Regions from separate parts of the Chryseobacterium sp. R2ACT005 genome, predicted to be linked through region 3. Evidence: riboswitches for the same ligand, from Rfam matches in the RefSeq annotation. Region 3 holds a riboswitch; each other region holds the start of a gene.

Region 1 (10,553 bases), 740 kb from region 3:
TCTGGTTCCTAAAAACGGACAGTCATTTTATTATTCCCTCAACAATACTTTTCAGCTGAATAAGGCGAAAACATTCATGCTGTTTGTCAACTACTGGCAGAATCTGCCTTCACGTGACGGATATATTGCAGCAAAAAACAGAGCAAGCATTGATGCAGGAGTAAAGATGAGTTTTGCGGAAAAGGCTCTTCAGGTCAACCTTTCGGTGAGTGATATTTTCAGGCAGTCTGGTTTTAAGGCAGATATGTATTTCACAGATAATACACAGTCATTCAACAACTATTGGGATGCCAGAAGACTGGCACTCAGCATCACTTACAATTTTGGAAATCAGAAAGTAAAATCTAATAAAAGAGTGGTGGATTTTGAAGAGAAAAACCGTGCTCAATAATTTAATAACAAAAAAAAATAAACCTATGAAAACCTTCATTTATATTCTTCTACTATGCATTCCCACATTCTTTTTTGCTCAAAAGAAGCCTTTGGGCTATTTCAAAAATCCAAAAACCAAAGTCCTTGTTGTAGGGTCTTTCCACTTTGACTATCCTAATCTTGATGCTCATACAACCAATAAGGGAGATCAGATAGATGTTCTTTCACCTAAAACGGCAAAGGAAGTTACTGAACTTGTAGAATATATCAAGAAATTTAAACCTACTAAGATTGCTATTGAAGCCTGGCCAAACTGGAATGCAAACCAAAAACTGAAGGAGTATGGTGAGGGAAAACACAGAGAAGAAAGGGACGAACGCTATCAGCTTGCTATGCGAATCGCCAATGAACTCAAAATCAAAGAACTGTTCAGTATAGATGCAGAATCTATCTGGAATGATCTCCAGACAAAATTTGGGAAAACAGATTCTACATTTTTTAATAACCTCTGCAAAGATTATGATTTTAAAAGTGATGATGCAATTTCCCAACAGTTTATCAGCTTCTTCAAGAGTTCTGAACCTAAGAATTTCAAATCGCTTTTAGACACATTTACCTACATGAATTCAAAAGAAAGTCATCAATACGGATATGGTGCTTATTTAAGCGGAGATTTTAAGCTAAGAGAACACGATGGTGCTGATATGCTTGCCTCGTATTGGTACAGCAGGAATCTGAGAATGTTCCGCAATATTCAAAAAATTCCTCATAATAGCGAAGACCGAATTCTTGTGATAGCCGGAAATGGCCATGCAGCAGTACTAAGACAGCTTTTCTCTTCTTCCGCCGAATATGATTTTATTGAATTTTCTTCACTGAAATAAATAAAATTAGAATAATCACCCTAATAGATAATTCATTCTTTATGGTGTAATAGAATATAAAAAAACAGAGAAGATATCTCTGTTTTTTTATTAAATTTTCTAAGCTTTATTTATTAGAATCTGAATTCAATTCTTGCAAATAAGAACCTTCCACCAATACCATACTGAGAAACCTGTCTTGAATATACAAACTGGTTATCAGCTGTTAATGAATTTATATTCGGGCTTTTAGAAGGCAGTATATTCAATATATTATTGCTCCCGATAGTTGCTGAAATATTTTTATTAAAATCATATCCTACAGATAAATCAGTTATCAAACGATTATTAAGTACGAAGTGCTCTGTACTTCCTGTTACTCCGTCAAAATTAGCATCTAAAACATCGGCATCCGTCACTTTACCGAAGAAAGAATTACGCAGCAGGAAAGTAAATCCGGAAACTCTTAACGTATTGGATAAGGTAGCTTTTACACGTGGTACAGCTTCTTCAAAATATACTCTGTTCGGTTCTGAGAAATAATTATCAATCTGGCTTACTAATTTAGGTGACGCATGGATATCTCCGATTCTTTTGGTCTGATTAAGATTAAGGCCGAAGTTATTCTCCAAAGAAATCCCTGATGAGATTTTTGAATTCTGAGAAATGGTAATATCCAGCCCTTTCGTCTGAGAGTCCACCGCATTGGCAAAAAAATTGGCAGCACTTGCCCTTGCAAGATCAAAAGCGTCCTGAAGAACTGCCTGATCCGAACCTGGGGTAAAATTACCATTAGGGCGGAAGAAAAGATCTGTCAATACTACTCTGTCCTTAATCTTTATTAAATAAGCATCTGCTGTGAAAGTCAGGCTTAATGACGGAATCTTCCATGTAATTCCTGTGCTGTAGGATTGTGAGGTTTCCTGTTTCAATTTTGGAATACCCAATGCCTGTGCTGCTTCAGAATTGTTTCTGAAAGTACCTACCTGTGTAGTTTTTCCCTGTTGAATCAGTGTAGAAGTAGAACTATAATAGATTTGTGCTAAAGATGGTGCTCTAAACCCCGTAGAAACAGCACCTCTCCAGTTTAGATTGGGAGCCAGCTTTACATTGGTTGCCAGCTTATAATTGAATGTAGATCCGAAGTCTGAATAATTCTCATATCGTAAAGCTCCTTCCAGCAGCCATCCGTCAGTAACCTCCAGCTCTGCATCTGCATAAGCCGCAATACTGTTTCTGTTTCCGGAGACTGCATTTTCCGGACTAAACCCTGGGAAAACCTGAGCTCCGGCCGGTCTTGTATTTCCGAAGAAATCGGTTGCTTTTTCATTTTCAGGGGTTTTAGCGGTTACCACACGTCCATAAATATCATAAGAAGCATAAGAATTTTCTTTTCCAACATTTACTTTATAGTTTTCGTGTCTGTATTCACCTCCAAATGCAATGTTCAATCCTTTCAGGACATCATATTTTTTGGAAAAGTCAAGATTGACGGTATTTTGTGAAAACTCAGAGCCTCCGGCATCAAAAGTTCTTGGAGAACTGTCTGTAAGTGATGCATTAAAGGTATTTACCACCCCAAAACTGAAGACGTTTTTCCCGAATGTATTACTGAAGTCCACATTCCAGCCATTCCATTTCCCTTTGACTCCTGCAGCGAGAGAATAATCATTTACGGTTGCTTCAATCTGAGGAAGATATCCGTTGGGAGTCACTGCATTGATGTTTCTTTCAGTATTAGGAAGTCTGTAAAATCCTCCGGCATTTCCAAGGCGGTAGCTGTAACCTCCAAATGAGTAAACCTTCCATTCCTCATTAACAGGAATCTCAGAATTAAAGAAGAGCTGTCCGGATTGCAGCTTAGACTGTCCTGCTCTCAGACTGAAATCTTTTCTCTCTAATCCTCTGTAATTAAGTTCCTGGGAGGTAAAATCTTTACCTAATAATTTTTGAAGGTCCGAAATACTATTTGCTCCCGAAATCTGAGACTGAAAATCCGGTGCAAAATATCCAACCTTACCTGCATATTGTTTAATTGTATTGATAATCTGCTGAGTATTGGAAGTATTGGTAATATTTTTATACAACCCATCAATATTCACTCCATCCTGTAATGCTCTATAGTTAATGGCATTATAGGCATTGAAGATATCTCCTTCTCTTACTCCGGCTCTGGAATAAGGGTCTCGGTATTGGGCAGAACCTGTAACGTTAAAAAATCCGGTCTGTCCAATTTTAGCTCCATAATTAAGGTCTACAGAAATGGTCTGTCCATCCACTCCTCCGGAGAAATTATTGGCAACAGGTGAAGCATATCCACCTAAAAACACCTGTCCGGAAAGCCCTAATCTTTTTTTCAATCCAAGGTTAACGACTCCAGCAATGGCATCAGAACCATATTGGGCAGAAGCTCCATCTCTTAAAACCTCAATTTTTTCTAAAGCAAAAGCTGGAATAGCATTAAGATCGGTTCCCACAGATCCTCTTCCCGGTGTGAGGGTAACATTAATCAATGAAGACTGGTATCTTCTTTTTCCATTGAGTAAAACTAAAACCTGATCCGGACCTAAACCTCTTAAAAGAGCAGGATCTACAAAGTCAGTTCCATCGTTAACCGTGTGAGAAGTGGATGAAAATGAGGGTACAATATAATTTAAGGCCTGGCTGATACTATTAGTCGGGCTCTGTTTTAAAATTTTTGATATATTAATGATGTCTACCGGAACAGGTGTATCTGTCAATGATCTTCCGGAACCTCTTGATCCAAGGATGACTACATCTTCTATTTTCTTAGATTGTAACGTGTCCGTCTGTGCGTAATAAAATGTAGAAATAAGCGCAATAGAAGGAACAAATATTTTTTTCCTGAAATTATGCATGTTGTTTGTTGTTTACTTTTTGTTGTTAAAAATTGTTTTTTGAGCAATACAAATCCCGTATCCCTAAATTTTAAGGTTACATAAATGTTCGAAATGTTTGTATTATTTTTTAGAAATAGAAAAGGCTAGAAGCAACAACACATGCGCATATAGAAATGGCATGAAAACATATGGGAATAATGAAGATTCACTTCATGATCCGAAGAATAAAAGATAACTGATGTAAGGAGATTTCCCTTGTCTTTAAACATTTGAATTTAACTTTAAAACAAAAATTCAAGATGGGGATAATGATAGAATGATAAACATTTTTTCCGGAAGATCCGGCTTATCGATTGCAGCACCTTGCTTGTTTTTGCAGGTTGCTATCCCATCTAGAGATTCTTGATAATTACCCGGCAAAGATATAATTATTTCATAAATAAAAAAATATTTAACCTAAAATTTCGATTTTCAACATTTTAGCGTAACAAATTATCTTTTTCAGCGTCTAACCGGATATCAGTAAAAACATTATGAAAAAAACGATTTTCGCGTTATCCTTATTAAGCTCTGTTTTTGTCTTTTCACAGGAAAAAAACAATAAACCTCAGGAAAAGCAGATTGAAGGTGTAGTCATCACCAAAACTAAAAAAGCAGTTGAACAAAAGGCAGACCGTACTATTTTTGACTTTTCCGAGCAACCTCAGCTGAACAACGGAAACGTATTAGAAGGAATAAAAAAGCTTCCTGGACTGGTATCTACCGACATCGCAGGAATGATGTACCAGGGAAAAATGCTGGAAGTATATCTTAACGGAAGACCTCTGAACATCACATCCAATGAATTGAACTCCTTTCTTGAAGGAATGCCTGCCAATTCTGTAGAAAGAATTGAGGTAATCACTCAACCCGGCGCTGAATTTCCGGCTACATCCGGAGGTGCAATCATGAATATCATCACGAACAAAAATGCCAATAAATATTTAACTGCTACTTATTCCGGGAATTATTCTTTTACGAATTATGATCAATACAGAAGCAGAACGACCAACTCCGTTAATTTAAATGCCAGAAATAAATATTTCGGATGGCAGCTGAATGTTGGTCAAAACTACCGTGAAAGTATGCTGAACGGCCAACAGGATGAGCTTTTAACAAGTCATACCGACAGATACGGACGAGGGTATTTTGCAAAATCAGGATTGACTTTTGATTTAGGACAGGACAGATTATTATTAAACTACGATATTTACCACAATAATAATGACAATTATACTTTAAGTAACGGTCATGGAGATTTACCTTTTCAGAACAATCCAAAGGATTTAAGAGAAGCTTTTTATACATCTTCTGATGTGGCCCATACCAATAGCTTGAGACAGGAAGCTGTTGTAACGTATCAGAAACGTTTTGCTGACAAATCTCAAAAACTGGACTTTCAGTTCGGCTACACAAGATCAGACAGTAAATTCTCTCAGGACAATTATTTTCAGGATGGTATATTTGCTGCAGCTCCCAATCCACCAATTAACAGTGCAATGAGTGGCTTAAAAGATATTCTGAACAATGAATCTGTAATGAATATTGCCAACTTTAAAGTAGATTATGCCCAGCCTATCAAGCTTCTTGATGGTGGAAAGGTAAGCTTTGGAGGATTGTATGAAAAACAGGATTATGATACGGAAAGTTTTGGCTTGACGAATCTTGAATATCAAAGACAAACTGCTTCTACCTATTTGGAGTTTCAGGCTAAACTGAAAAAGTTTGACTTCACATTGGGTTCCCGTGCGGAAAACTATGACATTTCGGGGGTAACAAGATATTTCGATAAAGATGCAAAACTGGTGGAAGCGAATTTGATTCCTTTCAATAAATTTAAGTTTTTCCCGAACGCGAGTGTACAGTATAACATGATGAATCAGGTTTATATTGCTGCGAATTACAACAGAAAAATCAGCTTACCAAGTATTTCTGCCCTGAACCCGAATAACGTAACGTTCTCCGGACCAAGTACGGAAGTTAATGGTAACCCGAATCTACAACCTACTATTTTTGATAATTATGAATTGAAAATTTCGGCTTTTGATTATGCATTTATCGGGTATAGCGTAAGTTCAGCAAACAATCAGGTGGCACAGATCATCCGAAAAGACGGAAGAAAACTCTACAACGAGCAGGTGAATATTTCGAATATGAAAATTCATAACTTCAACGTGGGATTACCGGTTCCTTTTATGATTTTCAGCAAGCCTTTGAGCGAAATCATGAAGTTTGATTTTAATCCTGATAAAATTAACTTCATGTACTTATATGCTGGTTACCAGAAACATGAAATCGACAATCTGAATAATAAAGGATTCTGGATTTTCAATATTATGACTCAGATTCTTCTGCCTAAAGACATCAAAATGACAGCCAATTACAGCTATCTGACTCCAAAGGCAGGATATTTCTATTTCACGGCAGAGAAACCATTCAACAACTCTCTTGATATTACGCTGACGAAGAAGTTTATGAACAACCGTCTGACGCTTTCTGTTTTTGCGAATGATATTTTCAACGGGCAGATGATGCAGGTACGTTCTAATCCACCATCAGGAACTCCGGTAATGATCAGCAGCAAGTATGACACAAGGAATTTCGGATTTTCCATTAACTATAAAATTCCGACAAGAAATAAACTGGCGAAAGAGGATCCAAATATCCTGAACCAGACTAAAAAAGAAGATAACGGCGGCGTAATGCAGCAGGCACAATAATTTTTTGAGATAAAACAAAAGAGGCGGCACCTAAGGTGACCGCCTCTTTTTTGTATGGAATATAGGTTTTGGCTAAAGCCTATGGATGATATTCTAAAAAGTAAAACGGGCTAAAGCCCGTTCCTATTGATATTAAAATGGTGTTATTTGTGAAAACATTAGTGATATTAGTGTTTATATTTAGATCAAAAATCTATCGTCTGAAATCTCCAGCTCAATGTGTCTACCAATGTCAACTGATCGACACTTACCGGAAGATCAGTGATGATTTTTAAGGTCTGAAGAGCCATCATACTTCCTATTATTCCGGGAAGAGCTCCCAATACACCAAGACTGTCACAATCCGGCATATCTTCATCAGAAGGAGGTTCCGGAAATAGATCTCTCAGATTTTTACTTCCATTATGATTGAACACGGCAACCTGTCCTGAGAATCCCAGAATACTTCCGTAAACCAACGTTTTTTTCAATTTTATACAGGTATCATTCACCAGATATCTTGTGGAAAAATTGTCTGACCCGTCTACAATTACATCGTACTGAGAAAGGATGTCTTCAGCGTTATTTTTATTTATTTTTTCTTCAATTCCTGTAAATGTAACCTGATGATTAAGCTTTTCTACAAATGTTTCAGCACTCTTCACTTTGGATAACCCTACGCTGTTTTCAGTATGAATGATCTGTCTGTTCAGATTATGAATTTCAACCTCATCAAAATCTGCAACACCTAAAGTTCCCACTCCTGCAGCAGCCAGATATTGAATAATGGGACTTCCCAAACCTCCTGCTCCTATGACAAGGACTTTTGAAGCCATGAGTTTCTTTTGTCCTTCCAGTCCTATCTCTTCTATAAATATCTGCCGGCTGTACCGTGAAAAATGATCTTCTTTTTTCATACTTTATGATAATTGAACCATTAAGATTCTTTAAGTTTTTAAGGAAAATTAAGCTGAGCTTTGCTTTAAGAAGATATGGCCTTAAAATCTTCGATTTTTCTTAATTTAGTTTCAGCTCTTCAAAGTTCTTAATGGTTTAAAAGTTTAAAATCCACTATAAACGGAATCCCAGTCTTTCATCACAGGATCGTAGCCCGCTTTTTTAATCATGGTTCTGATCTCATCCATGCTTCGTTCGTCACTGGTTTCAAACTGCTCCAGAGATTCTTTATCGACAGCATACCCTCCGGGATTGGTTTTTGAGCCTGCACTCATGGCTGTAGCTCCAAGAGATACAATATTATTTCTAAAGACCTCATTTTCTCTGGTGGAAATGGAAATTTCAAGGTCTTCATTCCAGATTCTGTAGGCACAAATGAGCTGAAGAAGATCTTTGTCTTCCATAATAAAATTAGGTTCAATAATTCCTTCTGCCGGTCTGAGTCTTGGGAATGAAACCGAAAACTTACTTTTCCAATATTGTTTCTGAAGATAATCGATATGTAATGCGTTGAAAAAACTATCAACTCTCCAATCTTCAAGTCCAAGGAGAACTCCTAGCCCAATTTTATGAATTCCCGCCCGTCCTATTCTGTCCGGAGTTTCCAGACGGAAATGGAAATTTGATTTTTTACCTTTCGGATGATATTCTCTGTAAACATCCTGATGATAGGTTTCCTGATATACCAATACGGAATGTACTCCTTCTTCATGAAGCAGTTTATATTCTTCTTCCATTAAAGGTTGAACTTCAATGGAAATATTGGAAAAATGAGGTTTTAACTTTCGGACAGCATTCTGAAAGTAGGGAACTCCCACTATTTTATTGGCTTCACCGCTTACCAGCAGTACATGATTCACACCCATTGATTTCAGAACTGATGCTTCAATCATCAGTTCTGTATCGGAAAGAGTTTTTCTTTTCAGATTATTATCAAGACTGAATCCACAATAGGTACAGATATTCTGACATTCATTACTGAGATAGAGCGGAGCATACAACTGAATGGTTTTTCCGAATCGTTTTTGGGTAAGTGCCTGTGTCATTCCTGCCATCAGTTCCAATTCCTGAGAAGCCGCTGGTGACAGAAGATTCAGGAAATCATCAAGGGTTTTATTCTTTTTCTGAAGACTGGATCTTACATCAGACAGGTTTACTTTTTCAAGCTTACTCCTTACCTCCTCCCATTGATAGCGTTCAAAAATATCTTTAAAGCTTTTCATAATCCTGATTTATTCAAACAAAAACGAAGTAAGCGGACTTGAGGCTTCAGCATGGTTGGCAATGGCTCCCAATCCTGATTCAAAAGCTCTTCTTCCGGCAATCACACCTTCTTTAAAAGCGACAGCCATATTAAGCGGATTTCTTGCAACGGCAATGGCTGTATTTACCAAAACGGCGTCTGCTCCCATTTCCATGGCCTTTGCTGCATCTGATGGCGCACCGATTCCAGCATCTACCACTACAGGAACATTACTCTGGCTGATAATTATTTCCAGAAAGTCCTGGGTTCTTAATCCTTTATTTGTTCCGATAGGTGCTCCCAAAGGCATTACCACAGCTGTTCCGGCATCTTCAAGACGTTTGCATAGAACAGGATCGGCATGAATATAAGGCATCACAATGAATCCCAGCCTGGCAAGTTCTTCGGTTGCATATAATGTTTCAATAGGGTCCGGCAATAAATATTTCGGATCCGGATGAATTTCCAGTTTTACCCAGTTTGTTTCCAGTGCTTCTCTGGCTAATTGTGCGGCTAATACTGCTTCTTTAGCTGTTCTGGCTCCGGAGGTATTAGGCAGAAGATGAACATTGTTTTCTCTTAATGAGTCAAGCAGATCATCTTCACTGGATTGTGCATCAATTCTTTTCAGTGCCATGGTCACCATATCCGTTTCTGATGCGATGACAGATTGTACCATATCTTTCAGACTTCCGAACTTTCCCGTTCCTAAAAACAGTCTTGATTCAAAAGTTCTTCCGGCTATTTCTAATTTCTGATTGTTCATATCATTACTTTGTTTAGTTCTTTAATAATGGTGGGCTGCTTTGTAATAAGTCCTGAAACGGAAACACCATAAATTCCGATTTCTTGTAAGGGTAAAATATCTTTAAGAGTAACACTTCCGATGGCAAATATTTTGGGAATATCTATTGATTTCTCTCTTAATCCATCAATGATATTCTGATACCCTTCAAATCCAAGAACAGGACTCAATTTTTCTTTGGTTATAGTAAACCTCAATGGACCTAAACCTATATAATCACAAGATTCATTAATTCTCTGGATGACATCTGAAAGGGTATTGGCAGTTCCACCAATAATTTTATTTTCTCCCAAAGTCTGTCTGGCTTCTTCAATAGACCGGTCATTCAAACCTAAATGAACTCCGTCAGCATCTATTTCTTTTGCCAGCTGTACATGGTCATTGATGATACAAACCGACTGATATTCTGAACAAAGCTGTTTTGAAATTTCACAAAGATTGATTAATTCATTTTCAGGAGCATTTTTCCATCTTACCTGCAGCCATTTGATCCCATTATCTAAAGCCTTACGGATATGAAGCTCCTGTTCCTGTTTTGTATTTCCCTGTGATATGTATTGTAATTTTTCCATGTTTATAATGAATGCGTTCCCAATAAAGAGGGATTGCTTTTTAAAAATTTTTCAATGTATAATTTCCCCTGTTTACAGGCTGTTTCCATGCTTTCGTCTTTGGCGAGTTCTGCTGTAATTGCTGATGATAAAACACAGCCTG
Region 2 (10,553 bases), 160 kb from region 3:
TAATCCTGATGATGATCTGGTAGATTCATTATATACAACCGGGCATTACAGAAATATGCTGCGTGCAGATTCTGTGCTGATGAAAAACCCAGTGTCAGAAAATGAGGTTCATCCGAAAACATTTAAAGAAAATATTCCGTCAAGATATAAAGGACGTGAATTTGATTATTCAGTATCAAAACCAAGAGAATCTTTCTTTCAAAAACTGATGCGGAAGCTCAATCAGATTATACAGGGGATTTTTGGCGAAACAACATTGACTAAGTCGGGGGAATTTACAACTGTTCTTATCCGTCTGTTTGCGATTATCCTTGTAGGTTTTCTGCTTTATTTCATCATTAAATATCTGATGGGGAAAGATGGGAATTTTATTTTTGGCAAAAAGAATAAGAAACTGGATATCAACGTTCAGGAACTCCATGAGAATATCCATGAAATCAATTTCCCTGAAAGTATCGCGAAATTTGAGATGGCGGGAGATTATCGGTCAGCAGTTCGTTACCAATTCCTGTTTGTTCTTAAAAAACTGAGTGATAAAAAGCTGATCAACTGGAATCCGGAAAAAACCAATAAAGATTATGCCGCAGAGTTGAAAGCTCCCCATCTTAAAAACGATTTCTCTAATCTTTCTTATATCTTTGATTATGTCTGGTACGGAGAATTCAGTATTGAAGAAGAAAGCTATCAGAAATTTAAAAATCAGTATCAGGCATTTAAACCTTAACAATAGTAACCATGAATAAAACTTTCAAAACATATGCTGTAATTTTCGTCATTGTGATGATTGTTCTGGCATTGCTTGAAGTTAACAAAAAAGAAACGACAGACTGGCGAAAGAATTTTGACATCAATGAGAAGTCTCCGTTCGGACTATTTGTTTTTAATAATGAAGCTAAAGATCTGTTTAAAAATAATCTGAAGAAGATTGAACAAATTCCCTACGAATACTACAGTCAGCATAAAAAGGATCCTCACAATATTATTGTTATTGAAAATAATATTGACAAAGAGTCCTGGAATAAAATCCTGACTCAGGTATCTGAAGGTTCGGATGCATTTTTACTGGTGGTTCGGATGCCGAAAGAAATTTCAGACAGTATCGGGTATTATGATTCCGAAATCTCCTTTGAAGAGGAAAATGTGCTGAAACTTACAGACAAAAAATATCAGAATGATTTTGTTAAGCTGGATAAATTTCCGTCAGGAAGAGGATTTTCATTCATTAAACCTAAAGTTGAAGTCCTGGGGAAAACTGTGGAAAAAAAGAATAACGATCAGGCTAACTTTATCAAAGTGAAATTTGGAAAAGGATATATTTACGCTCATACTGAACCTCTTTTTCTGACCAATTATTATCTTCTGAAACCTGGGAACGTAAAATATGCACAGGATGTGTTTTCATATCTGCCGGATAGAGAAACCATTTGGTTTGTATCCAACAAAAGTTCAGCATCACGCTTCTTCATGAGATTTGTATTGTCAAATCCGGCTTTAAAGTATGCCTGGTGGGTGCTTTTGGGTGGACTTGTCCTTTTTATTTTCTTTAATGCGAAAAGAAAACAGAGAATAGTACCGGTAACAGAGCCACTAAGGAATACTTCTCTGGATTTTGTGAAAAGTATTGGAAATCTGTATCTTCAGGAAGGTGATTTTCATGATATGATGGCCAAGAAGGCACAGTATTTTCTGAACAAAGTGAGGATGGATCTGTTGATAGATACCCAGAATTTAGATGAAGAATTTGCAAAAAAATTACAGCTGAAAACCGGGAAAACCATGGAGATGATCAATGAAGCGATAACGCTTGTAAAAAAAGCTCAGGACCCTTACGCCAGCGTAATGAAGGAAGACCTTACAAGGATCAATAAGCTCCTTGATGAAATATTTAAATAATACAACAATATAATGATGTAACAAGTACCAATGCTAATAATGACTTTTCCAGGAAGAGATTTGATTATTACATTGACAGCCATTGTTAGATCGGCAAATTAAAATTTATTATGGAAAACTTTGATAACCCTAATATAGAAAACCAAAGCTCTATAGACCTTAATAAGCAGGAAGAGCAGTTTCAGTCGAGAATAGATATGATCGAACTTCGTGCAAGCCTGGAGAAAGTAAAATCTGAGATCGGAAAAGTAATTGTAGGGCAGGAGAGGATGATTGAACATCTTTTGGCAGCGTTACTTTCAAACGGTCATGTTTTGATTGAAGGAGTTCCGGGAGTAGCGAAGACAATCACCGCAAAATTATTAGCCAAAACCATTGACGTAGGTTTCAGCAGAATTCAGTTTACTCCGGATCTTATGCCTTCCGATATCTTGGGGACATCCATATTCAATGTGAAAAATTCAGAATTTGAATTTAAAAAAGGACCTATCTTCTCCAACTTCATCCTGATTGATGAGATCAACAGATCGCCGGCAAAAACGCAGTCTGCATTATTTGAAGTAATGGAAGAAAGACAGATCACCATGGATGGTACCCGTTATATTTTGGAAGAACCTTTTCTTGTTATTGCTACACAAAACCCTATAGAACATGAGGGAACGTACAGACTTCCGGAGGCTCAGTTAGACCGTTTTTTATTCAAAATCAATGTAGGGTATCCTACTCTTGAGCAGGAAATCGCGATCATTAAAAATCAGCACGAAAGTAAAAAAGAAGATAAAACAGAAGGCGTAAACCGCGTGATCACAGCTGGACAGCTGAAAAATTACCAGAATCTGGTAAAAGGAATCATTGTGGAAAGTCAGCTGATGGAATATATTGCTAAGATTATCATCAATACAAGAGAAAACCAATTCTTATATCTGGGAGCTTCACCGAGAGCTTCATTAGCACTTCTTACAGCATCAAAAGCATTTGCAGCGCTGAGAGGAAGAGATTTTGTGACTCCTGAAGATATCAAAGAGGCAAGCTATGCTGTTTTAAGACACAGAGTCATCGTATCTCCGGAAAGAGAAATGGAAGGTCTTACTGCAGATGAAATTATCCGCCAGATTTTAGAAGGAATAGAGATTCCGAGATAGGTTATTAGATAATAGGTGGCAGGGCAATAATCCCTAATCCCTTTTTTCTAAATCCTAATCCCTATACCCTAACCAATGAAAAACTTATACATCAATACACGTTTCTTTTTTGCACTCATCGGAGTGGGGATTCTGTATGTCCTGGCATTTTTCTTTCCGGTGCTGATGTGGGCAGCCCATATTGCACTCCTGATTTGTTTTCTTGCAGCAATAGTAGATTTTCTATTGCTTTTTAATCAAAAGAATGCATTACAGGTTCAAAGGATTCTGCCGGAAAAACTTTCCAACGGAGATGAGAACTTTGTAAAAATTGACATCAAAAATAATTATAGCTTTACCATATCCACTAAGATTATTGATGAAATTCCTTTTCAGTTTCAGAAAAGAGATTTTTTGATTGAAAAACAGATTTCTTCAGGTGCGAATACATTCTTTCAATATTCATTAGAACCTAAGGAAAGAGGAGAATATCATTTCGGAGGTTTGAATATTTACGCATCTTCACCATTAGGTTTAATTTCAAAAAGATTTATTTTTCAGAAGGATGCTATGCTTCCTGCTTATCCATCCTTTATTCATCTCAGAAAATATGAGCTGATGGCCATTCAAAGTGAATTTTTATTAGGTGGAATCAAAAGAGTCAGAAAGCTGGGACACACGATGGAATTTGAGCAGATCAAAGAATATGTTCCCGGAGATGATATCAGAACGATCAACTGGAAAGCGACGTCGAAGACGAACCGTTTGATGGTAAACCAGTTTCAGGATGAAAAATCACAGCGTATTTTTATGCTGATTGATAAAGGAAGAACCATGAAAATGCCTTTCAACGGACTAAGTTTACTGGATTATTCCATTAATGCAACGATGGCATTGTCTCATATTATTTTGAGAAAGGGAGACAGAGCCGGTATGATGACCTTTTCCAAGAAAGCTGAAAATAAAATTGCAGCCGATAATAAATCCGGGCAGCTGAAAAAAATCTCTGAAGCGCTTTATAATATTAAAACAGATTTCTTTGAAAGTGATTTCAACCGCCTGTATCAGGATGTAAAATATTCTATCAATCAAAGAAGCTTAATTCTGCTTTTTACCAACTTTGAAACATTGGACGGACTGAACCGACAGCTGAAATATCTACGTGGAATCGCAAAAAACCATTTGCTGGTAGTTGTATTCTTCAAAAATTCAGAATTGCAGACGCTGATCAACAAAAATCCTGAAAATATGCAGGAAATCTATGATGAGATCATTGCTGAAAAATTTGAATTTGAAAAGAAACTGATCATTCAGGAACTCCGCAAATATGGAATCTATACTGTATATACACTTCCGGAAAATTTGAATATCGATGTTATCAATAAATATCTGGAGATAAAAGCGAGAGGAATTTTATAACTTTGCAGAAGCAATAAGCAATAAATAATGAAAATTACACTTAACAGAATAAACGACGATTTTTTATTTGAATGTACAAATGCTCAGGGAAATTCTATTCTTCTGGATAATACTTCCCAGCCGGGAGCAAAAGGCGTTTCTCCAATGGAAAGTGTGCTGATGGCAGTAGCAGGCTGCAGCGGAATTGATGTGGTTTCTATTTTAAAGAAGCAGCGTCAGAACATTACAGACTTCCAGGCAGAGGTAGAAGGAGAGAGAGTACAAGTAGATGATGCAAAACCTTTCAAGGCTATTAAGGTGAAATTTCTTTTAGAAGGTGAAATTGATCCTAAAAAAGCGTTGAAGGCAGCAGAACTTTCTTTTGAAAAATACTGTTCCGTATCAAAAACGTTAGAACCGAATGTAGAAATCGGATATGAAGTCTATGTAAACGGAGAAAAAATTTAATCTCTTATTTAAAAATAGAAAAAGCCGGATGACTCATCCGGCTTTTTTATTATTTATTACTCATTGCTGATTAAAAGGTAAGTCTTGGTTTTATCAGTTTCGCCACAGTGGCAGTCCATCCTGTCTGGTGAGAAGCCCCTACACCACGGCCGTTATCGCCATGAAAATATTCAAAGAAGGTGATATAATCTCTGAAATGCTCATCGTAATTGAATTTTGGATTGCCTCCGTTGAAAGCCCTTTGCCCATGTTCATCCTTTAAAAATATTGAACAGAGCCTTTTGCTGATATTCTGAGCGACTTCATCAAGATTTCTTTTATCGCCGCTTCCTGTTGGAAATTCTACCTTAAGACTGTTTCCATAATAATAATGAAAACGCTGCAGGCTTTCAACAATCAGGAAATTGATAGGAAACCAGATCGGCCCACGCCAGTTGCTGTTTCCACCAAACATTCGGCTGTCACTTTCTGCAGGAGTATAGTATACCATATTTTCGGCTCCATGCACAGAGAATACAAAAGGATTTTCTTCATATACTTTAGACATAGCACGGATTCCGTAAGAGCTTAGAAATTCTTTTTCATCAAGCATTCTTGTAAGAACCTTTGTTAATCTGTTTTTACGTAAAATACTCATCAGATGTTTTCTGCCTTGTCCCTCCTCATCCCAATGAGAAACGAGCTTGGTGAGTTCCGGTTTATTTTTTAGGATCCATTCCATTCTGGTTTTGAAATTAGGCATCTTTTCCAACAGCCTGTGATCCACAATTTCTACTGCGAATAAAGGAATTAAGCCGACAATACTTCTTAATTTCAAAGAAACACTGTCTCCGTTTCCAAGCTGCAATACATCATAGAAGAATCCGTCTTCTTCATTCCACAAGCCTTTTGTTCCTTCACCCAGGTTTTCCATAGCTTCAGCGATATAAAGATAATGTTCAAAAAACTTGATCGCCATATCCTCATATACCTGATAATATTGGGCAAGTTCCATCGCAATACGCATCATATTCAATGCATACATCGCCATCCAGCTTGTTCCGTCTGCCTGTTCAAGATGCTGACCGTCCTTTAGTTCCATATTGCGGTCAAAAGCACCAATATTATCGAGACCAAGGAAGCCGCCTCCGAAAATATTTTTACCATTTTTATCCTTTCTGTTGACCCACCATGTAAAATTCAGCAACAACTTCTGAAAGACTTTTTCTAAAAATAATAAATCCGGCTTTCCATTGTTTTTTTCATCAATCTTAAAAACACGGAAGCAAGACCAGGCATGTACAGGCGGGTTCACATCGCTCATGTTCCATTCATAAGCAGGAAGCTGTCCGTTAGGATGCATGTACCATTCTTTGGTAAGTAATAAAAGCTGTCCTTTGGCGAATTCCGCATCTATAATGGAGAAAGGGACGCAGTGAAATGCCAGATCCCACGTAGCATACCATGGATACTCCCATTTATCAGGCATGGAAATGATATCCTTATTATGAAGATGATTCCATTCTGTATTTCTTACATATTCGTTGAAATTTCTTGGAGCCTCAAAATTGGGATCTCCTTTCAACCATTTTCCGATATTGTAATGATAGAACTGTTTATTCCAAAGAAGCCCTGCAAAAGCCTGTCGCTGAACATTTCTTTCATCTTCATTTACTGTATCATTCTGAATATCGTTATAAAACTCTTCAGCTTCAGCTTGACGGATATTGAAAATATGATCAAAACTGTCAAAAGGTTCATCCATTTCGTCAGGAGACAACCTGAACTCAAAAACTTTTGATTCCCCAGCATCAATAATTTCATCAATAAGAAAAGAAGCTTTTGTTCCTCTTTTTTCTGGATTTACAGTATCTCCCTGATGAATAATAAAATTATTAATTCCATCTTTGAAATAAGTATTCTCTGCTTTGGGAGCTCCGTAAAGTTTGGAAGTATTGGTTTCATTATCACAAAATACACTCTGTGCATTTGAGTTTCGGGAATATAGCTTTTTGATCGAAATACTGTCATGACCAATATTAATACTTCCGTCATGAGACGCATTGACCTCTCCTTTATAAGTATTGTATCCCCATTTCCAGTTGTTTCTGAACCAGATTGTGGGAGCTACCAGAATAGGAGCCTCATGCTGGCTTCGATTACAAACGGTGACTCTGGCTAAGATATCGTTGTGATCGGCTTTACAGTATTCAATGAAAATATCAAAATATTCATCGTTATCAAAAATTCCGGTATCGAAAATCTCATATTCCGGTTCCTTTTTGCTTCGTTTTCCATTTTCTGTAATAAGATCATCGTAAGGAAATTCATTAATCGGATATTTATACACCATTTTCATATAGCTGTGGGTAGGTGTATTGTCCAGGTAATAAAAGATTTCTTTGATGTCTTCACCATGATTTCCCTGAGGGTTACTCAATCCGAAGAATCGTTCTTTTACCATTTTATCTTTCTTGTTCCAGAATGAAAAAGCAAAACAAAAAAGTTGCTTTACATCAGAAATTCCGGCGATGCCTTCTTCTCCCCAGCGGTAAGCATAGCTTTCAGCATTATTATGATTGGTAAAATCCCAGGCATTCCCGTTTGAGCTGTAATCTTCACGTACATTTCCCCACTGTCGGTTGCTTACATAAGGTCCCCAGTTTTTCCATTTAGTATCTTGTAATCTTTCTTTTTCGGCGGTCATATCTCATCATTTTTCCATACGAAGTTAGTTTTTTTGAAAAATAATTCCAATTTTTTTCATCTGAACAATTATTAATATAGTTTTGAAATACTTGTATTTAAGGGCTTTTTTAAATATTAAAATAATTTTTTTTTGAAATTAAAAGAAAAGAACTATCTTTGCACCATTCGTTCATTCAAATATTGAAAATGTTATCAAGAAAGGTTGAGGGATTAGACCCTATGAAACCTTAGCAACCCTTTGCGCAAGCAAAGAAGGTGCTACGTTCTACCAAAGTATTTTGGACAGATAACTTACTGAAGTTCTTTTCAGCCATTTCCTGTGGCATTTTCAATTGTATTTGTATTAAAATATAATAGAATTGAAAACAGAACTAAACTATATAAATCTTTCGTATCAAACCAATTCCCAAAAGGAATACCATATCCCGTTAAGCTATCAGCTTTTTGGGAAAGATCTGTTTACAGCACCCATTGTTTTAATCAATCATGCACTTACCGGAAACTCAGATGTATCCGGAGAAAAAGGTTGGTGGAAACAATTGGTAGGAGAAAATCAGATTGTTGATACCAATCAATATACGGTTCTGTGTTTCAATATACCCGGAAACGGTTATGACAATTTTTTAATTGAAGACTATGAAGATTTCACGCCTTCAGATATCGCTGCGATATTTCTAAAAGGGCTTGAAGCTTTACATATCAAAAATCTATACGCCATTATTGGAGGCTCTCTGGGAGGAGGAATTGCCTGGGAAATGCTTGCCAAGCAGCCGGATCTTGCAGAAATATTTATTCCTATTGCCTGTGATTACAGAACACATGACTGGCTTCATGCACAATGTCTGGTTCAGAAATTTTTATTGAATGATAAAGAAGAACCACTACAGAAAGCAAGAATTCATGCCATGCTGTGTTATAGAACACCACAGTCGCTCAATGACAGATTTCAAAACCAATATAACCAGGACAAACAATGTCTGGAATCAGAAGATTGGTTGGTTTATCATGGTAATGCACTAAACGAAAGATTTAGTTTAAAAGCGTACAAACTGATGAATCATCTCTTGATGAATATTAATGCTGATGAACGATCACTGGATAAAATACAGGCACGAATGCACATGATCTCCGTAGATACAGACTTATTCTTTCCTGCTTCTGAAATCCGAATGTGTTTTGAAAACTTAAAAAAGAAAAATAAGAATGTTTCTTATCACGAGATCCAATCTATACACGGGCATGATGCCTTCCTAATGGAATATCAACAATTAAATAATATCATTAAAAACATTTTACAGAAGTAATGAAAAATGCTAACGAAATAAAATTTTTGAAGAACAGATCAATCATCAAATTTGAAGGAGAAGATTTCCTGGGAGAAATCGGGATTGACGGACGAATTTTTAAAGCGCTTACCTTAGCGCGTATCAGTGTAGGAGTAATTTCCCAACAGGCCATAGAAAACGGAATTTCTATCTTGGTTCAGGAAATTGATGCAGAAAAAGCAGTTGCTTGTCTTATTGATGAGTTTGAAGCAGAAAGAAAATCTGGAAAAGTTTCTCAGATCTATAGTATTAATAATGTTTCTGTGATCGGTTTTGTAGCAGAAGATTTCAATAAAGTATTTGCTGAGCTGGCAAGAAACAATGTTTTCCCATTACTTTTGAATCAGGTTGCGGGAGAAAACAGAGTCAACATCGTAGTAACTTCTTCACAGGATGAAAAAACCAGAAATATCATCGAGTCTGAAATTTTCAAAAAGCCAAAAACCGTTCATCTGGCGATCATCGGACACGGGAATGTAGGAAAAACTCTGATACAACAGGTATTGGAATCTTCAGAAGAAATAAAAAGACGTAAAAAAATAGATCTTAAAGTTGTTGCAGTGGCCAATTCAAAGAAAATAGCTTTCAACAAAAAAGGATTTGATGCGAATTGGAGCGATGAGGTTTTGACTGCAGAACATCCTTCGAGTGTTCAGGAGCTGATTAATTTCTCCAACGAAAACCAGCTGGAGAACCTTATCGTTGTTGATAACACGGCAAGTAAGGATTTTGTGAAAAACTATCATGCTTTGGCAGAAAACGGATTTGATCTGGTTTCTTCAAACAAGATTTTTAATACCCTTCCGATTGAAGAATACAGAAAACTAAGATATACGTTGAATAAAAACAACAGACGTTATCTGTATGAAACCAATGTGGGGGCAGGTTTACCATTAATTGATACGATTAAATTATTACACCTTTCAGGAGAAAATATCACAAGAATCAAAGGAGTATTCTCCGGAACATTAAGCTATGTTTTCAACAATTTTTCTTTAAGAGACGATAAATTTTCAACCATCATCAATGAAGCTTTGGAAAAAGGATACACAGAACCGGATCCAAGAGAAGACCTATCGGGAAATGACGTAGCAAGAAAATTATTGATTCTGGCGAGAGAATTAGACTTAATCAATGAATTCGGAGATATCAATATTCAAAATCTGGTTCCGGAAAGTCTGCTTGAGGTTTCAAAATCAGAATTCCTTTCAAGACTTGAAGAACTGGACGAAGAGTATCAGAAAATAAAAGAAAATCAGGCGCCTGGGCATGTATTGAGATATGTAGGTGATTTGCATGGTGATCTGCAGAAAGATAAAGGTGAGTTAGATGTAAAATTGATTTCTGTTCCGGCAACTTCAGCTTTAGGACAATTAAAAGGTTCAGATTCAATCTTTGAAATTTACACAGAAAGCTATGGTGAAAATCCTATTGTTATCATGGGAGCAGGAGCAGGAGCACAAGTAACAGCCAGAGGAGTATTCGGAGATATTCTAAGAGTAAGTGAAACTAAATAATATTTAATCTAACATCTATCAATTTGGCAGTGTAACCATAACGACAATTGTCATTCTGAGCATAGCGAAGAATCTGATGGTTACAATGTAAAATTGATCAATTAAAACTATATGGAAAATTTTGAAACATCAGCAATAAGAAC
Region 3 (10,553 bases):
GTGCTGAAATGGTTGCAGGACACTCTTTAGGAGAGTTTTCAGCATTGGTTGCCAACGGAGTTCTATCCTTTGATGACGGTTTGAAATTAGTTTCCGAAAGAGCAAAAGCTATGCAGGCTGCTTGTGATGCCAATCCAAGTTCTATGGCTGCTATTTTAGGATTAGATGATGCTAAGGTTGAAGAAATCTGTGCGCAAATCAGTGGAATTGTTGTTCCTGCAAATTATAACTGCCCGGGACAATTGGTGATCTCAGGAGAAACACCAGCAGTAGAAGAAGCTTGTGCAAAACTGAAAGAAGCAGGTGCTAAAAGAGCATTGTTACTACCAGTAAATGGAGCTTTCCATTCACCATTGATGCAGCCTGCACAAGAAAGACTGGCAGCAGCTATCGAAAAAACAAAATTCAGAAAAGCAACTATTCCTGTATATCAGAATATCACTACAACAGCGGTAACGAATCCTGACGAAATCAAACAAAACCTGATCGATCAGCTTACCGGTCCTGTAAAATGGACGCAGTCTGTTCAGAATATGATTAAAGATGGGGCATCCAACTTCGTAGAAGTAGGACCAGGAAAAACCCTTCAGGGATTGATCAAGAAAATTGACGGATCAGTAGATGCTGCTTCTGCAATCTAACTAAAAATATATGAACGCGATATTTTCACCGGGCAAGCTTATGCTTACTTCAGAATATTTCGCAATCGACGGAGCTCTTGTCTTAGCGGTACCTACCAAGCTGGGACAAGAGTTTTTCTTTGAAGAAAAAGAAGATGAGAGGTCACTTATTCTTTGGGAGGCTTATCATCAAAACAAATTATGGTTGAAGGCGGTCATTGATTATAAAAACTGGCAGGTCTTAGAAACCAATATTCCATCAAGCGCTGAATTTATTGTCAAAACATTAAAGAATGTTCAGCAGCTTTCTAATACTAAATTCAAATTCAATCTTACTTACCACTTAAAAACTAATCTTCAGTTTCCTGCAGACTATGGGCTTGGTAGCAGTTCTACTTTGATGAACAATCTTGCAGAATGGGCTGAGATTGATCCTTTTCATCTTAATGCAATTAGTTTAGGAGGAAGCGGATATGATATTGCAGTGGCAAAAGAAAAATCTGCAGTTCTATTCCAAAGCAAACCTGAGATTAAATATGAGAAGGTAAATTTCAATCCTTCATTTAAAAATGAGCTGATTTTTATTCATTTAAATCAGAAGCAGGATAGCAGAGAAGGGATCAACTTTTATAAATCAAAAAAGAAGTCTCCTGAATTGATTGAAGAATTTTCAAATATCACAAAAAAAATAATGTTATGCAGTGAATTGGAAAAATTTTCCGAATTAATGATGATTCATGAGCGTAAAATTGCTGATTTTCTTGAAATATCCACAGTTAAAGAAAAAATATTCTCAGATTGCCCTTCTTTTGTCAAAAGTTTAGGCGCATGGGGGGGAGATTTTGTAATGAGTGCCAAATTTGGGGACTACAAGAACTATTTTTGGGAGAAAGGTTTTACAACTATTTTTGAATGGGAAAATATAATTTATTTATAATCAAACCATTACGATCCTGTTTTTTTATTTGTCATTCTGACTTATATCAGTATATTTAAACCACCTTTAACAAATAATTAATATTATTTTTGTTGAAGTCAATAAAGAAATAGAAAATATAAGTAAAATGAAAAACACTAAAATCATCCAGGATTTAGAGAAATTGGGGATTAAAGGAAACTATGAAGTAGTGTATAATCCTTCTTATGAAGAATTATACCAGGCTGAAGTTTCTTCTGAAAATCAGGGATTTGAGAAAGCTGAACTTACGGAATCTGGCGCGGTGTCAGTAAAAACAGGAATTTTCACAGGTCGTTCACCTAAAGACAGATATATTGTTCAGGATGATGTTACAAGAGATACAATTTTCTGGGATGGTAAAGTAAACTTACCTACTACTGCAGAAATTTTCGGTTCTTGTAAAGAACTAGTGCTGAACCAGCTTGCTGAATCTAAAAACATTTATGTAGTAGATACATTCTGCGGAACGAATGCAGATACGAGACTTAAAGTAAGATTTATCGTTGAAGTAGCATGGCAGGCGCATTTTGTTACTAATATGTTTATCCGCCCTTCTCACTATGAGCTTGAAAACTTTGGAGAGCCTGATTTCACAGTAATCAATGGTTCTAAAACAATAAACCCTAACTGGGAAGCTCAAGGATTGAATTCTGAAAACTTCATCATGTTCAACCTTACTGAAAAACTACAGATCATTGGAGGTACATGGTACGGAGGTGAAATGAAAAAAGGGATGTTCGCCATGATGAACTATTACCTTCCATTAAAAGGTATGGCTTCAATGCACTGTTCTGCTAACGTAGGAGAAAAAGGTGATGTAGCTTTATTCTTTGGTCTTTCAGGAACAGGAAAAACGACTCTGTCTGCAGATCCGAAAAGATATCTTATTGGTGATGACGAGCATGGTTGGGATAACAACGGAGTATTTAACTATGAAGGTGGATGCTACGCTAAAGTTATCGACTTATCTGAAGAAAAAGAACCGGATATCTTTGCTGCCATCAAAAGAGATGCACTTCTTGAAAACGTTGTTGTGAACAATGGAGTAGCAGATTACACAGACGGATCAATCACTGAGAATACAAGAGTTTCTTATCCAATTTATCATATCAACAAAATTGTATTGCCTTCTAAAGCAGGACATGCTAAGAAGATTGTTTATCTTTCAGCAGATGCATTCGGAGTACTTCCTCCGGTTTCCATCTTGAATGAAGATCAGGCTCAATACCACTTCCTTTGCGGTTATACATCAAAACTAGCTGGAACGGAAAGAGGAATTACAGAACCTCAACCATCTTTCTCACCTGCATTTGGTGAAGCATTCCTTACATTACACCCAACAATGTATTCTAAAACATTGATCGGTAAAATGAAGGAACACGGTGCTAAAGCTTATTTGGTAAATACAGGTTGGAATGGTACGGGAAAGAGAATTTCTCTGAAAGATACAAGAGCAATCATTGATGCAATCATTGACGGATCTATCGATAACGCTCCTAAAACTCAGGTTCCAATCATGAATCTTGAGATTCCTACTGAATTGCCAAACGTTTCTACAGGTATTTTAGATCCTAGAGATACCTATGAAAGCGCTTCAGAATGGGAAGAAAAGGCAAAAGATCTTGCTTCAAGATATATCAAAAACTTTGAGCAGTATTGTGATACTGAAGAAGGTAAGAAATTAGTTGCTTCAGGACCTCAATTACAGGAACAGACTATCTAATAGTTCTCTATAACATAAGGAAAAGCCTCATCATTGATGAGGCTTTTTTATTTCTAATTTTTCGCAGATATTATTTGAAAATTACTTTAAGCTTAATATAGCCAATCTATATCCATCCATTCCAAAGCCAGATAAAACTGCATCCGTATTAGCAGCTGTCACAGACTTCTGTCTGAATTCCTCTCTTTTATAGATGTTGCTGATATGAACTTCTACTTTTGGTTTTCTGATATTTTTTAGACAATCAGCAATCGCATAGGAATAATGGGTGAATGCTCCCGGATTAATTACTACTGCATCAAAATCATCTTCCTGAAGCCTGTTGATAAGCTCTCCTTCAATATTTGACTGATAATATTGTATTTCATGAGACTGAAACTCGGATTTTAAAATTTCCAAATAGCTTTCCATGGAAACATTTCCATAAATTTCCGGTTCTCGGGTGCCCAAAAGATTGAGATTAGGCCCATTTATAATCAAAACTTTCATACTATAAAATTAAAAACTTTTTTTAATTAAATGCTCAAAATTTCCGCACAAATTAACGTTCGTTCAATTGTATTATTAATAATGATATTTATCATGTTTGATAAAATGGTAATGATTGCAACTCCTTACAGTAATGGGTTTTATTAAAATCTTATGTTAATTTTTGAAAATTTATCATGAAAAATAATAAGTCTACTTGTTTTGTAGACTAAAAGTTTTTAGCTTTGCAACCATATTTCGATCGGCTTATAAAGAAAGATGGAGGGAACTGACCCTGTGAAATCTTGACAACCTACCCATTGGGCAAGGTGTTACGTTCAGCCTTTTAAGGAAAAATAAGCATTTGGTTTATCGTATTTATCGATGCCCTTTGCTGACTTTTCTGCAAAGGACAAAATTTTAATATATGATAAATGAAATTGATTATGATTAGCAAAAATTTATTCGCTTCTAAAACTTGGATACCTCCGGTTGCTGCATTTTTTCTGGGAGTAACCAGTGTACATGCACAGAGTTCTAAGCCGGAAAAGGACAGTCTTCATGAAAAAGAAATTGACGAAGTTGTAGTCGTAGCCTATGGAAAAGCAAAAAGAAACAGCTATACCGGTTCCGTTGCTACCATTTCCAGCGATAAGATCAACAACAGACCTGTAACCAATATTACCAAGGCATTGGAAGGGCAGGTTGCCGGGATTCAGACTACCAGCTCATCAGGGCAGCCGGGAGCTGTTTCTACCATCCGAATCAGAGGAGTTGGTTCAATAAGTGCTTCCAGTGATCCGTTATATGTAGTAGATGGAATCCCTTTTGACGGAAATATTAACTCCATCAGTCCAAGTGATATTGAATCCATCAGTGTTTTGAAAGATGCCACTGCGAGTGCGTTGTATGGATCAAGAGGAGCAAACGGGATTATCATCATTACCACAAAATCAGGTAAAAAAGGAGAAGCTAGAGTTAATTTTAATATCAGCCAGGGATTCTCCGGAAGAGCCGTAAAAGATTACGAACAGGTAAATACAGATCAATACTTTCAATTATATTGGGAAGCCTTGAGAAACGGATATCAGTCCGGAAAAGTGTCTTCTCAACAGGCTGCACAGATGGCAACAGATAATCTTGTCTCTACACTTGGGATCAATCCATATGGAACAGGATATCCAAAACCGGTGGGAACCGATGGGAAATTATTACCCGGAGCATCACCACTTTGGAATGACGACTGGAGGGATATTTTGCAGAGAGTTGCTTCAAGAAATCAGGTAGATCTTGATATCAGCGGAGGAAGTGATAAGAGCAATTATTTCTTTTCATTGGGCTATCTTGATGATAAGGGAATGGCTATTGAATCAGGATATAAAAGATACAATACCAGGTTAAAGATCAATTCTGAAGTAAAAAAATGGCTGAATGTCGGGGTAAACTTAAGCTATACAAACAGTATTCAGCAGGCACCCACTTCTTCAGATTCCAATTCAAGTAATATCATCAATGCGGCAAGATTTATTCCTTCATTCTATCCTTATTATGAAAGAAATGATGACGGAACTTACATTTTGGGTGCTGATGGAAACCCGATTTATGATTTTGGAAAATACAGACCTACAAGTGCCCTTCAGAATCAGAATGCGGCCGCAACCCTGCCATTAGACAAAAACGAAAATAAAGAAGATAACTTTTCAGGGAAAGGATTCATGGAATTTACTTTCTTACCGGAATTGAAATTCAAGACAAGCTTTTCTGTTGATCTGGTGAATTACAACGGACATTATTATTCAAATCCATTGCTGGGACAAGGCGCTGAGATTGGAGGTTCAGTAACGAAAACCAATACCAGAACACTTTCTTATACAACCAGTAATATTCTGACATACGATAGGAAATTTGGAAAACACCATGTAAATGCTTTAGCAGGACATGAATTCTATAAATATGACTATCAGACGATTTCCGGAACAAGAAGCCAGTTTTCTCTCCCTTATTATTATGAACCGGATGCTGCTTCTTTACTGGGAAGCTTCAGTGGGAACAGTAATAAATTGAGCTTATTGAGTTTCCTTGGAAAAGTAGAGTATGACTACAATAATACTTATTTCCTGTCTGCATCAGGAAGAGCAGACAGTTCTTCAAGATTTGCGAAGGATAACAGATGGGGGAGATTCTGGTCAGTGGGTGGTTCGTGGAAAATTTCAAATGAAGAATTCGTAAAAAGCCTGAATGTCTTTAACCAATTGACATTGCGTGCCAGCTATGGAGGACAAGGAAATGATAAATTACTTCGGCCAAACGGGCAACCGCTTTATTATGCATATCAGGAATTGTACAGATTTATCAGTCTTGGTGGAGAACCGGGAACAACACTTGAAAAAACATCTACCAATAATGTGAAGTGGGAAACGAACCTTAATTTAAATGTAGGATTGGAATTCGCTATTCTGAATAACAGAGTTAAAGGAAATATTGAATACTTCAAAAGAAAAAGCCAGGATCTTCTGTTTAATATGCCGGTTGCGCCGTCGTTGGGAATCAGCGATTATCCGGCGAATATCGGAACTATTCAAAATACAGGATTTGAATTTTCATTATTCACAACCCCCATTAAGAATGATAATTTCCAATGGAATGTAGATGTAAACCTAAGTACCTTAAACAATAAAGTTACCAAGTTGCCTGGCGGTTCCCTTGTGGTGGGAAGTAAATTATTAACGGTAGGGGGCTCTGTGTATGATTTCTTTATCCCTGAATGGGGCGGGGTAGATCCAAGCAATGGAAAACCATTGTGGAAAACGGTTTCTACAGATGCGAGCGGAAATTCAGTAGAAGGAACTACCTCAGAATATTCAAAAGCAACAAAACTCTTGCAGGGTTCTGCTTTGCCTAAACTGACCGGAGGAATCAGTACCAGCATTACCTACAAAAATTTTGATTTTTCAGGATTGCTGACATTCAAAATCGGTGGGAAGATTCTGGATACCGATTATACTTCCATCATGCATAACGGAAGTTCCGGCGGACGTGTATGGAGCGCAGAAATGCTGAACAGATGGACCCCTGAAAATCCTTATACAGATGTTCCTGGATTAAGTACAACAACGAATAACTGGACCTCAACATCTTCAAGATTCTTATACTCCGGAACGTATGCGAGGCTTAAAAATGTAAGTTTAGGTTATACACTTCCTGAGGATTATTTTGAGAAAATAGGACTTAAAAAGTTCAGAATTTATATTCAGGCAGAGAATCTTTTAACCTTCTATAAACATAAGGGAATGGATCCTGAACAGGCTTTGGATGGAACCACCTATTACAGATACCCTGCAATGAGAACAATCACTTTTGGTCTTCAGACAACACTATAACGTTTAAAATTGAAACAATGAAAAAATTAAAATATCTATCGTTTGCACTTATCGGATTTTTAGCGTTGACAAGCTGTGAAAGCGATCTGGACACTGCTCCGACTGATCAGGCTAACAGTGTGGAAGTTTTCAAAACTGCTGAAAGTGCAGAAACTGTAGTAAACGGTACCTGGGCAAAATTTAATAACGATGGAACTACCTATGCTAATATTGGATATTCCACTGTTTTAAGAGCCAGTGATGCAATGGGAAGCGATGTAGCTGTATTAACCAATAAGTATGGATTTGCTTCTACTTACGCTTTTACAGAAATGGTAAACAGTACGGCTTCTCGTCCGTTATTTATCTGGACCATGTTGTATTCTACCATCAATAATATGAATAATGTTATTACAAGAATTGACGGGACAGAAGGAAGTCAGGAGAAAAAAAATCAGGTGAAAGGACAGGCAAAAGCATTACGTGCTTTCTGTTATCTGAATCTGGCGAGCTTCTATCAGTTCAGTTATTTGAAAGACAAGTCAGCGTTGACGGCTCCCATTTATACTGAACCTTCTACAACCAGTACGGTAGGAAAGAAAAGAGCAAGTCTTGAAGAAATTTATACTTTGATTAAAAGTGATCTTACAGATGCTGACAACCTGTTGAAAACCTATACAAGAAATAATAAAGATAAGATTAATCGTGCTGTAGTCAACGGACTTCTTGCCAGAACTTATCTGAATACCGGTGAATGGAGCAAGGCTTCAGCATCTGCGAAAATTGCAAGAGAAGGATTCCCATTGATGGCACCGGAAAAATACAAAGATGGCTTTAATGATATCAACAATGCAGAATGGATCTGGGGACACGGACAGACACAGGAACAGTCTGATGCAAGTTATGCCTTCCACTATCTGGATGTATCTTCATCAGGAAGTTATTATTACAGCTTTATGGCGGATCCTTACTTTAAAGATCTTTTTGATGGCAATGATATCAGATCCCAACTATTTTCATGGGACGGGCAGAAAGGAAGAGAAGGATTACTGAGGTATGCTAAGTTTAAATTTAAGCCAACTCTTATTGCAGACATTGTTTACATGAGAGCTGCAGAAATGTATCTGATAGAAGCTGAAGCTGAAGCCAGAAACGGAAATGTGACTCAGGCAGTAGCTGTTTTGAACCAGTTGAAATCTGCCAGAAATGCCAATATTTATAGTGGTTCATTATCACAGAATGAGGTTGTAGCAGCAGTTCTGATCGAAAGAAGAAAAGAATTATTCGGAGAAGGTTTCTCCCTTTCAGATATTATCAGAACACAGGGAACAGTAGTAAGAAAACCATTTGTAGATGCTGATGGTAAACCGATAAAAGTTCAGATTACTACACCAGAAGGAACAGTGAAAACTGTAGATGGTAAAGGGCATTCTGTTCTTGATTTTCCAGATAAATCTGCTTTCACTCCAAATAGCAATTATTATTTATTCAGTATTCCACAGAGAGAATCTGAAAATAACCCAAATTTATAAGATATAGTCCATAGTTTATAATTAGATTGATTTTTTGGCCACTGCGATTGCGGTGGTTTTTTTAATAAAAAACCCGTTGCTAAAAAAGCAACGGGTTTATTTTGAATTATTTAAGGATTACTTATATTCTGGACTTTGTAATAATCGTACTTTTCCCTAGAAATCTTAAAAGAGATGCGATTTTATATAAATCATAATCTATTATCTCTCGCTTTCCATCTAAAACTTTTTGCAAAAATTCCCAATCTTCAATTAAGCTTCCCATTGTTAATTCTTTGGGATTCTTATATGGGTCATATAATTCTTCATCAGTAATATTCCAATACAAGTCACTGTCAAACGCAAAAGAAGTTGAATCATTTAATTTATCTAACTGATTAATTAAAGCCTCAATAAGTTTTCTAATATCTGTTTTTTTTAATTCTTTTTTTTTATTTTCCATTGAGTTATTAAATAATTGGTTAATCTCCCGCTCTTCGAAGTCTCTCGACTTTGAAACATTATAAAAATATTGTTTTTAATTGACTCATATACCCACAAAGGGAGTTTAAAAATAACCCGAATTTATAAGATATAGTCCATAATTAGATTGATTTTTTAAGCCACTTCTTTTTTTATTGAAAACTGTAAGAATGACATTTATTCACAATATCTAGAATAGGAATCTAAAAACTTTAATCCATCAAATTTATTGGTAATACTAATTTAAGGTATCATTTCTTTCCTTGATGATATTACAGTATAACTGCATATGAAAAACAAAATCAGAATAGGAACTTTCCTATTCTGATTTAAATATATTAAACTAATCAACCTTTTTCGGGACTAGATAATAAGTTATAACTCGTAGATTACAAATTTATAGTACATTCTATTCAACCAGTAAAAGCTTGATAAGTAAAAAAATAAACAAAGCTACAGGAAACCAGAGGATAAAACCTGTGAGCACGTAAGCTATTTTATATTCAAAGTCATTAAATTTTATGGTATCCAATCTTTTTTTTCTGATAAAGGTAAAAAAGGGTATTGTTAATATAATGAAAAAGGCATATTTCACCAATTTATTATTCGTTGAAAATCCCAGAACATTAGAAATTTTATTGATTATAATAAATACAAAATCTACACTTTGAGGGATTAAAAAAAAAGTATAGAGGATTGTATATAAAATAAAAATGAGAATGCTATTCATATAAGCATCGCTATCAGTTTTATTTCGCTTTTTTAAAAACTGATAGATCATAAAAGGTATAAATAAAAAGTATTTCATTTAGTGTGCAAAATTAAGCTTTTGGTTATTAATTAATGCCCTTCCCGGATAAATCTGCTTTCACACCCAACAGCAATTATTATTTATTCAGTATTCCACAGAGGGAGTTTGAGAATAATCCGAATTTATGATATTTAGTCCATAATTAGATTGATTTCTTGAGCCACTGCTTTTTGCGGTGGTTTTTTTAATGATTTTTATTTAATAAAAATCCCCCGATTTTCGGGGGATTGATTTAAATAATAGTTTTGTTTTGCTAGCACATGTAAAACATTGCTATTTATTTTTGTATAAATTCATCCGGAAATTGCAACCTATACGTAGGTAAAATGAATTCATATAGTTTTGCTTCAACCTGGGCATATTTCTCCTTATCAGTAACGCTTTCATTGCATGGGAAATTCTCAATATTTTTATCCTTATTAAAACTGATTGTTGAGCTTGATAAGAGTTCGTTATTATCAGCAAATATACAATTGCGTAAATTTTTAGGTTTAAGCTTTAAATATAAATCATAAATGTCTTGAAGATTTTGTTGTGTCAGGTTTACCTTGACTGTTTTTGTTTTATAGCTTCCATCAGGATATAATTGTTTTACTTGATAAATTGCAGTTTTACTATCA

The links. A riboswitch is a leader RNA that binds a small molecule or an ion and turns the genes downstream of it on or off. The one in region 3 is predicted to bind S-adenosylmethionine.
Region 1: it holds a riboswitch for S-adenosylmethionine, as region 3 does, so the genes downstream of both, ACPF63_RS23045 (TonB-dependent receptor plug domain-containing protein) here and ACPF63_RS19655 (SusC/RagA family TonB-linked outer membrane protein) in region 3, are expected to answer to the same signal.
Region 2: it holds a riboswitch for S-adenosylmethionine, as region 3 does, so the genes downstream of both, ACPF63_RS18870 (alpha/beta fold hydrolase) here and ACPF63_RS19655 (SusC/RagA family TonB-linked outer membrane protein) in region 3, are expected to answer to the same signal.

The regions. Positions count from the first base shown of each region.
Region 1 is NZ_CP188192.1:5,010,310-5,020,862, reverse strand. Features, by position in the region: gene ACPF63_RS23055 (TonB-dependent receptor domain-containing protein) at 1-391, shown strand, start outside; gene ACPF63_RS23050 (DUF5694 domain-containing protein) at 417-1,256, shown strand; gene ACPF63_RS23045 (TonB-dependent receptor plug domain-containing protein) at 1,370-4,114, opposite strand; SAM-I-IV-variant riboswitch at 4,413-4,510, opposite strand; gene ACPF63_RS23040 (outer membrane beta-barrel protein) at 4,630-6,855, shown strand; gene ACPF63_RS23035 (HesA/MoeB/ThiF family protein) at 7,041-7,751, opposite strand; gene thiH (2-iminoacetate synthase ThiH) at 7,896-9,014, opposite strand; gene ACPF63_RS23025 (thiazole synthase) at 9,024-9,800, opposite strand; gene ACPF63_RS23020 (thiamine phosphate synthase) at 9,797-10,411, opposite strand; gene ACPF63_RS23015 (hydroxymethylpyrimidine/phosphomethylpyrimidine kinase) at 10,414-10,553, opposite strand, start outside.
Region 2 is NZ_CP188192.1:4,111,026-4,121,578, reverse strand. Features, by position in the region: gene ACPF63_RS18900 (DUF4129 domain-containing protein) at 1-724, shown strand, start outside; gene ACPF63_RS18895 (hypothetical protein) at 736-1,893, shown strand; gene ACPF63_RS18890 (AAA family ATPase) at 2,004-3,035, shown strand; gene ACPF63_RS18885 (DUF58 domain-containing protein) at 3,111-4,433, shown strand; gene ACPF63_RS18880 (OsmC family protein) at 4,461-4,880, shown strand; gene ACPF63_RS18875 (MGH1-like glycoside hydrolase domain-containing protein) at 4,951-7,566, opposite strand; SAM riboswitch class I at 7,755-7,861, shown strand; gene ACPF63_RS18870 (alpha/beta fold hydrolase) at 7,928-8,872, shown strand; gene ACPF63_RS18865 (ACT domain-containing protein) at 8,872-10,410, shown strand; gene ACPF63_RS18860 (O-succinylhomoserine sulfhydrylase) at 10,522-10,553, shown strand, end outside.
Region 3 is NZ_CP188192.1:4,268,528-4,279,080, reverse strand. Features, by position in the region: gene fabD (ACP S-malonyltransferase) at 1-641, shown strand, start outside; gene ACPF63_RS19670 (GYDIA family GHMP kinase) at 652-1,557, shown strand; gene pckA (phosphoenolpyruvate carboxykinase (ATP)) at 1,685-3,301, shown strand; gene ACPF63_RS19660 (type II 3-dehydroquinate dehydratase) at 3,383-3,790, opposite strand; SAM riboswitch class I at 4,034-4,132, shown strand; gene ACPF63_RS19655 (SusC/RagA family TonB-linked outer membrane protein) at 4,216-7,149, shown strand; gene ACPF63_RS19650 (RagB/SusD family nutrient uptake outer membrane protein) at 7,167-8,660, shown strand; gene ACPF63_RS19645 (hypothetical protein) at 8,782-9,102, opposite strand; gene ACPF63_RS19640 (hypothetical protein) at 10,211-10,553, opposite strand, start outside.